2 regions of the Dietzia sp. IBK-p2-16D genome follow, and region 2 is predicted to be linked to the other one. Evidence: riboswitches for the same ligand, from Rfam matches in the RefSeq annotation. Region 2 holds a riboswitch; the other holds the start of a gene.
What was found. Region 2 has a riboswitch for cobalamin ahead of cobN (cobaltochelatase subunit CobN). Riboswitches for the same ligand answer to the same signal wherever they lie in the genome.
Positions count from the first base shown of each region.

Region 1: it holds a riboswitch for cobalamin, as region 2 does, so the genes downstream of both, AC3DE3_RS05760 (ABC transporter substrate-binding protein) here and cobN (cobaltochelatase subunit CobN) in region 2, are expected to answer to the same signal.

Region 1 is NZ_JBYMTL010000002.1:304,287-308,669, forward strand. Features, by position in the region: gene AC3DE3_RS05750 (ABC transporter ATP-binding protein) at 1-167, opposite strand, end outside; gene AC3DE3_RS05755 (FecCD family ABC transporter permease) at 164-1,192, opposite strand; gene AC3DE3_RS05760 (ABC transporter substrate-binding protein) at 1,189-2,148, opposite strand; cobalamin riboswitch at 2,238-2,375, opposite strand; gene ggt (gamma-glutamyltransferase) at 2,376-4,383, opposite strand, start outside.
Region 2 is NZ_JBYMTL010000006.1:27,979-32,361, forward strand. Features, by position in the region: gene AC3DE3_RS13050 (M23 family metallopeptidase) at 87-1,412, shown strand; cobalamin riboswitch at 1,484-1,676, shown strand; gene cobN (cobaltochelatase subunit CobN) at 1,695-4,383, shown strand, end outside.

The DNA of each region.
Region 1 (4,383 bases), on a different contig from region 2:
GACCCGTTGGGGCCCACGAGGGACACCCAGGAGCCGGCGGGCACGGTGAGGTCGATGCCGTGGAGGATGGCGGTGCGGTCGCGGGTGACCCGCAGATCACGGCAGGTCAGGGCGGCGGGCGCGGACCCTGCGGACCCTGCGGACCCAGCGGACGGTGTGGCGCTCATATGTGCCCCCGGCTGCGACGCAGGACCAGGAGGAAGAACGGGGCGCCGATCGCCGCCGTCACCACGCCGATGGGCAGCTCGGCCGGGCTCATCGCGGTCCGGGCGACGACGTCGGCGAGGATGAGGAACGTGGCCCCGACCAGCAACGATACCGGCAGGAGTAGCCGGTGACCCGGCCCGATGAGCATGCGCACCGCGTGGGGGATGACGATGCCCACGAACCCGATCAGACCGGACACCGACACCACCGCCGCGGTGCCGAGCGTGGCCACGCTGATGAGGACCAACCGCACGCGCGCCGGGGCGATCCCCAGCGTCGCGGCCTCGGTGTCGCCGACCGCCATGACGTCGAGGGTGCGCCGGAACAGGGCGATCACCGCCACCGAGACGATCACGTACGGCAGCACCGTCTGCACGTCGGACCAACCGCTGGTCGTGAGGCGGCCGAGCATCCACGAGTACACCTGGCGGAGGGTCTCGTCGTGGCGCTGCATGAAGAACGTCTGGACGGCGCTGGCGAACGCGGCCACCGCGACGCCGGCGAGGATGATGACGACCTCGCTGCGTCCGCCGCCGACGCTGCGGCCCAGCGTGTAGGTGGCCAGTACGGCGATCATGCCGCCGGCGAACGCGGCGGGCGGCACCATCGCCGATCCCATCGCACCGCCCACGACGATCGCCAGGGTCGCGCCCAGGCCCGCCCCGCTGGACACACCCAGCAGGTACGGGTCGGCGAGCGGGTTGCGGAAGACGCCCTGGTAGGTGGCCCCGGCGATCGCCAGCATCGCGCCGACGACCGCCCCCAGCACCACCCGCGGGATACGGATCTCCCACAGGATGACCTGCTGCCGCTCGGTGAACCCGGAGTCGACCTCGACCAGCGGCAATCGGCCGACGAGCTCGAGCACCACGCCGCCCGGGGTGAGCCCCGCCGGGCCGATGAGGGTGCCCAGCAGGACCGCGGCCCCCAGCAGCAGCGTCGCCCCGCCGAGCACCAGGGCGTGGCGAGGCGACGGGCGGGTCATGAGGTGGGCTGGCTCTCGGCCGCCCCCGCGGTGTCCGGCGTGGCCGGTGCGGCGTCGGGCACCGCCGAGACGATCGCCGCGACCTCGCGCATGAAGTCCACGATGCGCGGGCCCCACCGGCTGGACAGGTCCTCGTCGACCACGTGGACGCGTCCCTCGCGTACGGCCGTCAACCCGTCCCACCCCGGCCGCTCGGCGACGACCTCCGGGGTGATGCCGCAGCACTGGCCGTCGGCGAGGAACACCAGGTCGGGGTCGGCCTCGAGGATGAGCTCCTCCGACAGCTGGGGGTACGGGTCGTCACCGGTGGCGACCGAGGTCAGGCCCAGCAGGGAGTACACCTCGCCGACGTAGGTGGCGTCGGTGACCGTGTAGTAGGTGTCGTCGAGCTCGTGGAAGTACGTCAGCGGGGTCTCGCGCTCCGGCACGGAGGCGACGATCTCGTCGATCTCGACCTGCATCCGTGACACCAGCTCCGCGGCCTCGCCGATGTGCCCGGTGGCGGCGCCGACCTGTTCGAGCTGCGCGTAGGTGTCGTCGAGGGTCTGCGCGGCCGGCAGCTGGAGCACCTCGACGCCGGAGCGTTCCAGCCCGGCCACGATGTCGCCGTTGTCGTCGGTGAGCACCACCAGGTCCGGTGCGTACCCCAGGATCGCCTCGAGGTTGGGCGTGTAACCGGACAGGTCGGTGACCGGGGCGCCGGCGGGGAAATCGGAGCGCTCGTCGACCGCCACGACCCGGTCCCCGGCGCCGACGGCGTAGAGCATCTCGGTGGTGACCGGGGCCAGCGACACGATCGCCTGCGGATCGTCGGCCGCGGCGGTGGTCTGATCGGCCGACGCCGGCTCGTCGCCGCCGGTCCCGCTGCACGCCGAGACGAGCAGGGTGACGGCGGCCAGGGGGGCCGCGAGCAGGAGTGAGCGGGGTCGGCGGGGCCGCCGGTATGGGTGGTGCATGACATCCTCCGGGAGACGGAGGACGAAAGCAGCTCGGCTGCGACGAGGACGTCGCGGCACGCAACCGTCCTTCGTCCGAGGTCAGTTCGTACGGCGCCGCGGTATCGGCCGACCTGGCTTGCCCGTCCGAGGGGACGGGATCACAGTTGCGGGACAGCGTCGGATTCACACCGACTTCCGCCGTGTACCACGGTGTCCGGTGCAGGACCGGACCTGTCGAGGGTAGCTCACCCGCCCAGCACGACCCCCTCGCGCCGCGGGTCGGCGCCGCCGACGAGGGTGCCGTCGGACTGCCGCAGGATCGCGGAGAGCCCGGACGATTGGTCGTCCGTGGAGACCTCGTGGCCGAGCTCGGTGAGCCGCCCGGTCACCGCCGCCGGGTCGCGTGCCACCGCCGGGTGCTCCCCGCCCACCGCCGTCTCGGGGGAGTTGCTCGCCCCGAACGACGGGGCGCCCACCGCCTGTTGTGGGTCCAGGCCCCAGTCGAGCATCCCGACGAGCGTCTTGACCACGAACTGGATGATCCGCGATCCGCCGGGCGAGCCCACCACCGCGCGCAGGTCGCCGCGGGCGAGAGGAGATCCGTCGAAGACCATCGTGGGAGCCATGGACGAGCGGGGCCGCTTGCCCGGCTGCACACGGTTGGCCTGCAGCTCCCCGGCCTCGTCGCGGGGCTCGGCCGCGAAGTCGGTGAGCTGGTTGTTGAGCAGGAATCCCTCCACCATCTGGAAGGAACCGAACGCCGACTCCACGGTGGTGGTCAGCGCGGCCGCGTTGCCCTCGGCGTCGATGATGCTGATGTGGCTGGTGCCGTGCTCGGGTCCGGTGAACACGCCGCGGGCGTCGAAGGCGAACTCGCCGGGCTCGGCCTCGCCCATGGAGCGGTCGGGGTCGATGAGCTCGGCCCGCCCGGCCAGGTACCCGGGACGCAGCAGGGTCAGCGGCGAGCCGAGGGGCGGCGGGACGAAGCGTGGGTCGGCGATGTAGACGTCGCGGTCGGCGTAGGCGAGCCTTTCCGCCTCGGTCACCAGGTGCACCGCCTCCGGCGAGGGCAGGCCTCCGTCGTCGTCGACTCCGGTCGGTGGGTACGCGGCGAGGTTCTTGTCCGCCAGCATCGTCATGGTCGCTGCGACCGCGGTGCCGCCGGAGGACGGCGGCCCCATGCCGCACACGGCGTGGTCCCGGTAGGGGCTGCACACGGGGTCGCGGGTGGTCGCCTGGTAGCCGGCGAGGTCGTCGAGCGTCATCGCGCCCGGCGTGATGCCCTCGCGTTGCGTGGTGACCTGCTCGATGATCGCCTCGGCGATCGCGCCCGTGTAGAACGCGTCGGCGCCCTCGCTGGCCACTGCTGCGAGGGTTTTGGCGTAGGCCGGGTTCGTCAGGCGAGTCCCGGCGGGTTTCCCGGTGCCGCCCTCGAGGAAGTAGGCGGCGGCGTCGGGGTCGCGGGCCAGGTCCTCGGCGGCGTCGGCGATGGACGCGGCCAGACGCGGGCTGATGTCGAACCCGTCGTCGGCCAGCACCACGGCCGGGTCGAACAACTCCCGCCACTCGCGGGTGCCGTGGTCGTCGTGCGCGGACTCGAGCAGCCGCAGGATGCCGGGTACGCCGATCGACCGTCCGCTGCGGCGGGCGTCGGGTTGCGGCTCGCCTGTGTCCTCGGGGGAGATGTGGCGCAGGTAGTCGACGGTGGCGGCCGCGGGCGCCGTCTCGCGGCCGTCGTAGGTCTCGAGCTGCCGGGTGCCCTGGTCGTAGTAGAGCAGGAACCCGCCGCCGCCGAGGCCGGAGGACTGCGGTTCGACCAGCCCCAGCACGGCCTGGGCGGTGACGAGCGCGTCCGCGGCCGTGCCCCCGTCGGCGAGTACCTCGCACGCGGCCAGGGTGGACAGGGGGTGCGCGGTGGACACCGAGTACGACGCGGTGGCCACGGGGGTCATCCCGGTGCGGTACCCGGTCGCGATCTCGGGGTTGTCCGCGATGGGACCGGCGGGACCGGCGTCCTCGCCGGGGCGTGCCACCGGCGTACCGCCGCCGGTCTGGGCGCACGGCGCGGCGTCCTGGACGGGCAGCGGGGGACCGCCGAGGGAGCCGGGTCGTGCGGCGGGATCCGGGGACGCGGGGTCGGGCGCGGGGGCCGACGACGACGAGGTGGGCGCCGCGTCCTGATCCGCGCCTCCCGAGTCGGTCGAGCAGGCCGTGGCCACCAGGACGGGCGCGAGCCCCAGGGCGAGGACCGCA
Region 2 (4,383 bases):
CATTGTGGCAGCCCATCGAGGGTGTACTTTTCCCAGATCGCAGATGGTAAGTTTTTTCTTCACAACTGAAGAAACGGAGCTCCACCGTGACACCTCGCCGCGTTCCCACCCTTCTCGCCTCCGTCCTCACCGCAGTCGCACTGGTCGCGGCCGGGTGCTCGTCGGACGCCGCCACCGAACCCGCCGCCGCCGAAGCGGCCAACACCACCACGGCATCACCGGCCGCGGGGTCCGTCGCCGGGGTGACCGTGCCGGACGCGTTCACCGCGCTGACTATGACCCCCATCGGCAACCCGCCGCTGCCGTTCAAGGGCACCGACGGCAAGTACCACGTGGCCTACGACCTGCAGCTCACCAACGCCACCAAGGTGCCGACGAGCGTGGACAAGATCGACGTGGTGGACGGCACCGATCCCACCAAGGTCATCGCCAGCTTCTCCGCCGCCGCTCTCGTGGACCCGGACTGCGTCTTCGGTGACTGCAACCGCCTGCGCGACCTGCCCGCCGGGTACGTCGACACCGCGCAGATCCCGCCGCAGGAGAGCCGGGTCGTGTTCATCGACTTCACCCTCGACTCGCTCGACCAGGCCCCGGACGCGGTGCTGCACCACCTCTACGGGACCGGCGCCGCCTCGCCGGCCTTCGGCGAGCCCGGACCCATCGACTACCTCTCGACGCCGGTCGCCTTCTCCACCCGCACCGTGCCGGCCATCGCACCGCCCGTGCGGGGTGAGAACTGGGTGGCCCTCAACGGGTGTTGCGAACCGGGTTTCCCGCACCGCAGCTCGGTGATGTCGGTCAACGGCAAGCTCAACAACAGCCAGCGCTTCGCGATCGACTGGAAGCGCACCAACGACCAGGGCGAGTTCTATACCGGCGACAGGAACCACAACGAGAGCTACGTGGACTACGGCGCCGAGATCCTCGCCGTCGCCGACGCCACCGTCGTCTCGGTCCTCGACGGGATGGACGCCAACGCGCCGGGGGTCCTGCCCGCCAGCAACCCGGAACTGGCCTCCAAGCTCACCGTCGAGAACGTGGACGGCAACCACGTGGTGCTCGATCTCGGTGACGGCGTGTACGCGATGTACGCACACATGATCTCCGGCTCGGTCACGGTGAAACCCGGCGACACGGTGACCGAGGGCCAGGTGCTGGGCAAGCTCGGGAACACCGGCAACGCCAACGCCTCGCACCTGCACTTCCAGCTCATGGACGGGCCGAGCCTGCTCGAGGCCGACTCGCTGCCGTACGAGCTGAAGGGGTTCGACTACGCCGGGCAGGTCCCGCCGCAGCGGATCGCCGACGCCGACGACTTCCTGTCCGGCACCTTCGTCGACGAGGCGACCCTCTCGCCGGAGCCGCGGATGAACGAGCTGCCCCTCAACCTCGCGGTGGTGGACTTCCCCTGATCGGGGCGGCCGTCCCGGGCTCCCGCGACCCTCGCGCGGCGGCCGGGCGGCCGGGGGCCGCGGCCGGCGGATAGGCTCCCCGGTGCCGTGGTGTTCGGGAAGCCGGAGGAAAAGCCGGCGCGGCCCTCGCCACTGTAGTCGCGGAGTCGCGCACCCTCGTCCGTCCCTCCCGGGTCGGAGACCACTGGACTCATCGGTCCGGGAAGGTCGGTCGCGCGGCGTTGATGCGGAAGCCAGGAGACCGGCCACGGCGACATGTTCCACGAGGGTTTGGAGAAGAACATGCGCCCCGACCGGCGTTCGGCGTCCCCTGATGACGCCTCGGCACAGCACGACGTGCCCCGCATCACCCTGTTGTCCACCTCCGACACAGACCTGCTCTCCGCGCGCGAATCCGGCGCGGCGTTCACGCTCGGCAACCCGTCGCGACTCGACGTCGAGGCGAATCTGCCCGCACTGCTCGGCGGCGCCGACCTGGTGGTGGTCCGCATCCTCGGCTCCCGACGATCCTGGGAGGCCGGGTTCGCCGCCGTGCTCGGCGCGGGCGTCCCGGTGGTGGTCCTGGGTGGGGAGCAGACCCCCGACGCCGACCTGATGGAGCTGTCCACGGTCCCGATCGGCATCGCGGCCGAGGCGCACCGCTATCTCGCCGAGGGCGGCCCGGGCAATCTCGCGCAGCTGCACGCGTTCCTGGCCGACACCGTGCTGCTCACCGGTGCCGGCTTTGAGCCGCCGGAGAGCGTGCCGGTGTGGGGGATGCCGCCGCGGCCGGACACGACGGAAGCCCCCGGCCTGCCCCGCGTGGGCGTGCTCTACTACCGCGCCCACGAGGTGAGCGGGAACTCCGGGTTCGCCCACGCGCTGGCCGACGCGATCGACGCCGCTGGCGCGGTGGGAGTGCCGGTCTTCGCCGGCTCCCTGCGCTCGGCCCCCGACGAGCTGTTCGACGCCCTCGGCACTCTCGATGCGCTGGTCGTGACGGTTCTCGCTGCCGGCGGCACCACGCCCGGCGCGGTGAGTGCGGGCGGCGAGGACGAGACGTGGGACGTCGAGCGCATCGCCGCGCTGGACATTCCCGTCCTGCAGGGCCTGTGCCTGACGTGGAGCCGCGAGGACTGGGCTGCCTCAGACGACGGCGTCAACCCGCTGGACTCCGCCAACCAGATCGCGATCCCCGAGTTCGACGGCCGGATCATCACTGCGCCGTTCTCGTTCAAGGAGATCGACGCCGACGGCCTACCCCGCTACGTGGCCGATCCGGAGCGGTGCGCTCGCGTCGCCGGGATCGCCGTGGCCCACGCGCGGCTGCGCCATGTGGCGCCCGCCGACCGCAAGGTCGCGCTGGTCCTGTCGGCCTATCCGACCAAGCACTCCCGCATCGGCAACGCCGTCGGTCTGGACACCCCGGTCTCGACCATCCGCCTGCTGCGCCGGATGCGCGACGAGGGCTACGACCTGGGCCCGGACGACGGCCCCATCGCGCGCTTTCTCGATCGACCGGGCCTCGACCTCACCGAGCCGGGGGCGGATGGCACCGTCGCGGAGGGCGGTTTCGCCGACGACACCGCCGCCGGCGACGCACTCATCCACGCGCTCATCGCCGCGGGCGGGCAGGACGAGGAGTGGCTCACCAGCGCCCAGCTCACCGACAGTCACGTGCGGATCTCCACCGACGACTACCTGCGCTGGACCGCGGACCTGCCCGAGGCGCTGCGCGCGGAGATGGTCGAGGCGTGGGGGCCAGCGCCGGGGAAGCTGTTCGTCAACGACGCCGGCGAGATCGTGCTGGCCACCATCCAGGCAGGGAACGTCGTCCTGCTCATCCAGCCGCCCCGCGGATTCGGCGAGAACCCGGTCGCTATCTATCACGACCCCGAGCTCGCGCCCTCCCACCACTACCTGGCCGCCTACCGCTGGCTCGCCCGCGGCTTCGGGGCGCATGCGCTGGTGCACATCGGCAAGCACGGCTCGCTGGAGTGGCTGCCGGGCAAGAACGCCGCGCTCTCGGCGGACTGTGCCACCGACGCGGCGATCGCCGACCTGCCGCTGATCTACCCCTTCCTCGTCAACGACCCCGGCGAGGGCGCCCAGGCCAAGCGCCGCGCGCACGCGACGATCGTCGACCACCTGGTCCCGCCGATGGCCCGCGCGGAGTCGTACGGAGACATCGCCCGCCTCGAGCAGCTGCTCGACGAGTACGGGAACATCGCGTCGATGGACCCGGCCAAGCTCCCGGCCATCCGCGCGCAGATCTGGACGCTCATGCAGTCCGCGCACATGCACGAGGACCTGGGCCTCGAGCAGCGGCCCGACGACGAGGAGTTCGACGACTTCCTCCTCCACGTCGACGGCTGGCTGTGCGAGATCAAGGACGTCCAGATCCGCGACGGCCTGCACGTCCTGGGCCAGGCGCCCGCGGGCGAGGCGCGCGTCAAGCTGGTGCTGGCGATCCTGCGGGCCTCGCAGGTGTGGGGCGGCGAGTCCGGGGCGGTTCCGGGCCTGCGCCGCGCACTCGGGCTGGCCGAGGGCGCGCCGACCGAGGAGGTCGACCGGGTCGAGGCGCTCGCCAAGGCGCTGGTCGAGGGGATGGACGCGCGGGAGTGGGACGTCGCCGCGGTGCACGACGTTCTCGCCGCCGCGGGCCTCACCGCGGGTGGGGCGGGTGACGGCGGCGCGGGTGACGGCGCGCCGGAGGGCGACGACGACGAGGTCGCGCAGGTTCTCGAGTTCGCCGCCCGCGAGGTGGTGCCGCGACTGGCCGCCACTGTCGACGAGTTGGACGCCGTCATGCACGCCCTGGACGGCGGGTTCATCCCGGCCGGGCCCTCGGGATCCCCGCTGCGGGGTCTGGTCAATGTGCTGCCCACTGGCCGGAACTTCTACACGGTGGACCCGCGCGCCGTCCCGTCGCGGCTGGCGTGGGAGACCGGTCAGGCCATGGCGGACTCGCTGCTCGACCGGCACGTCGCCG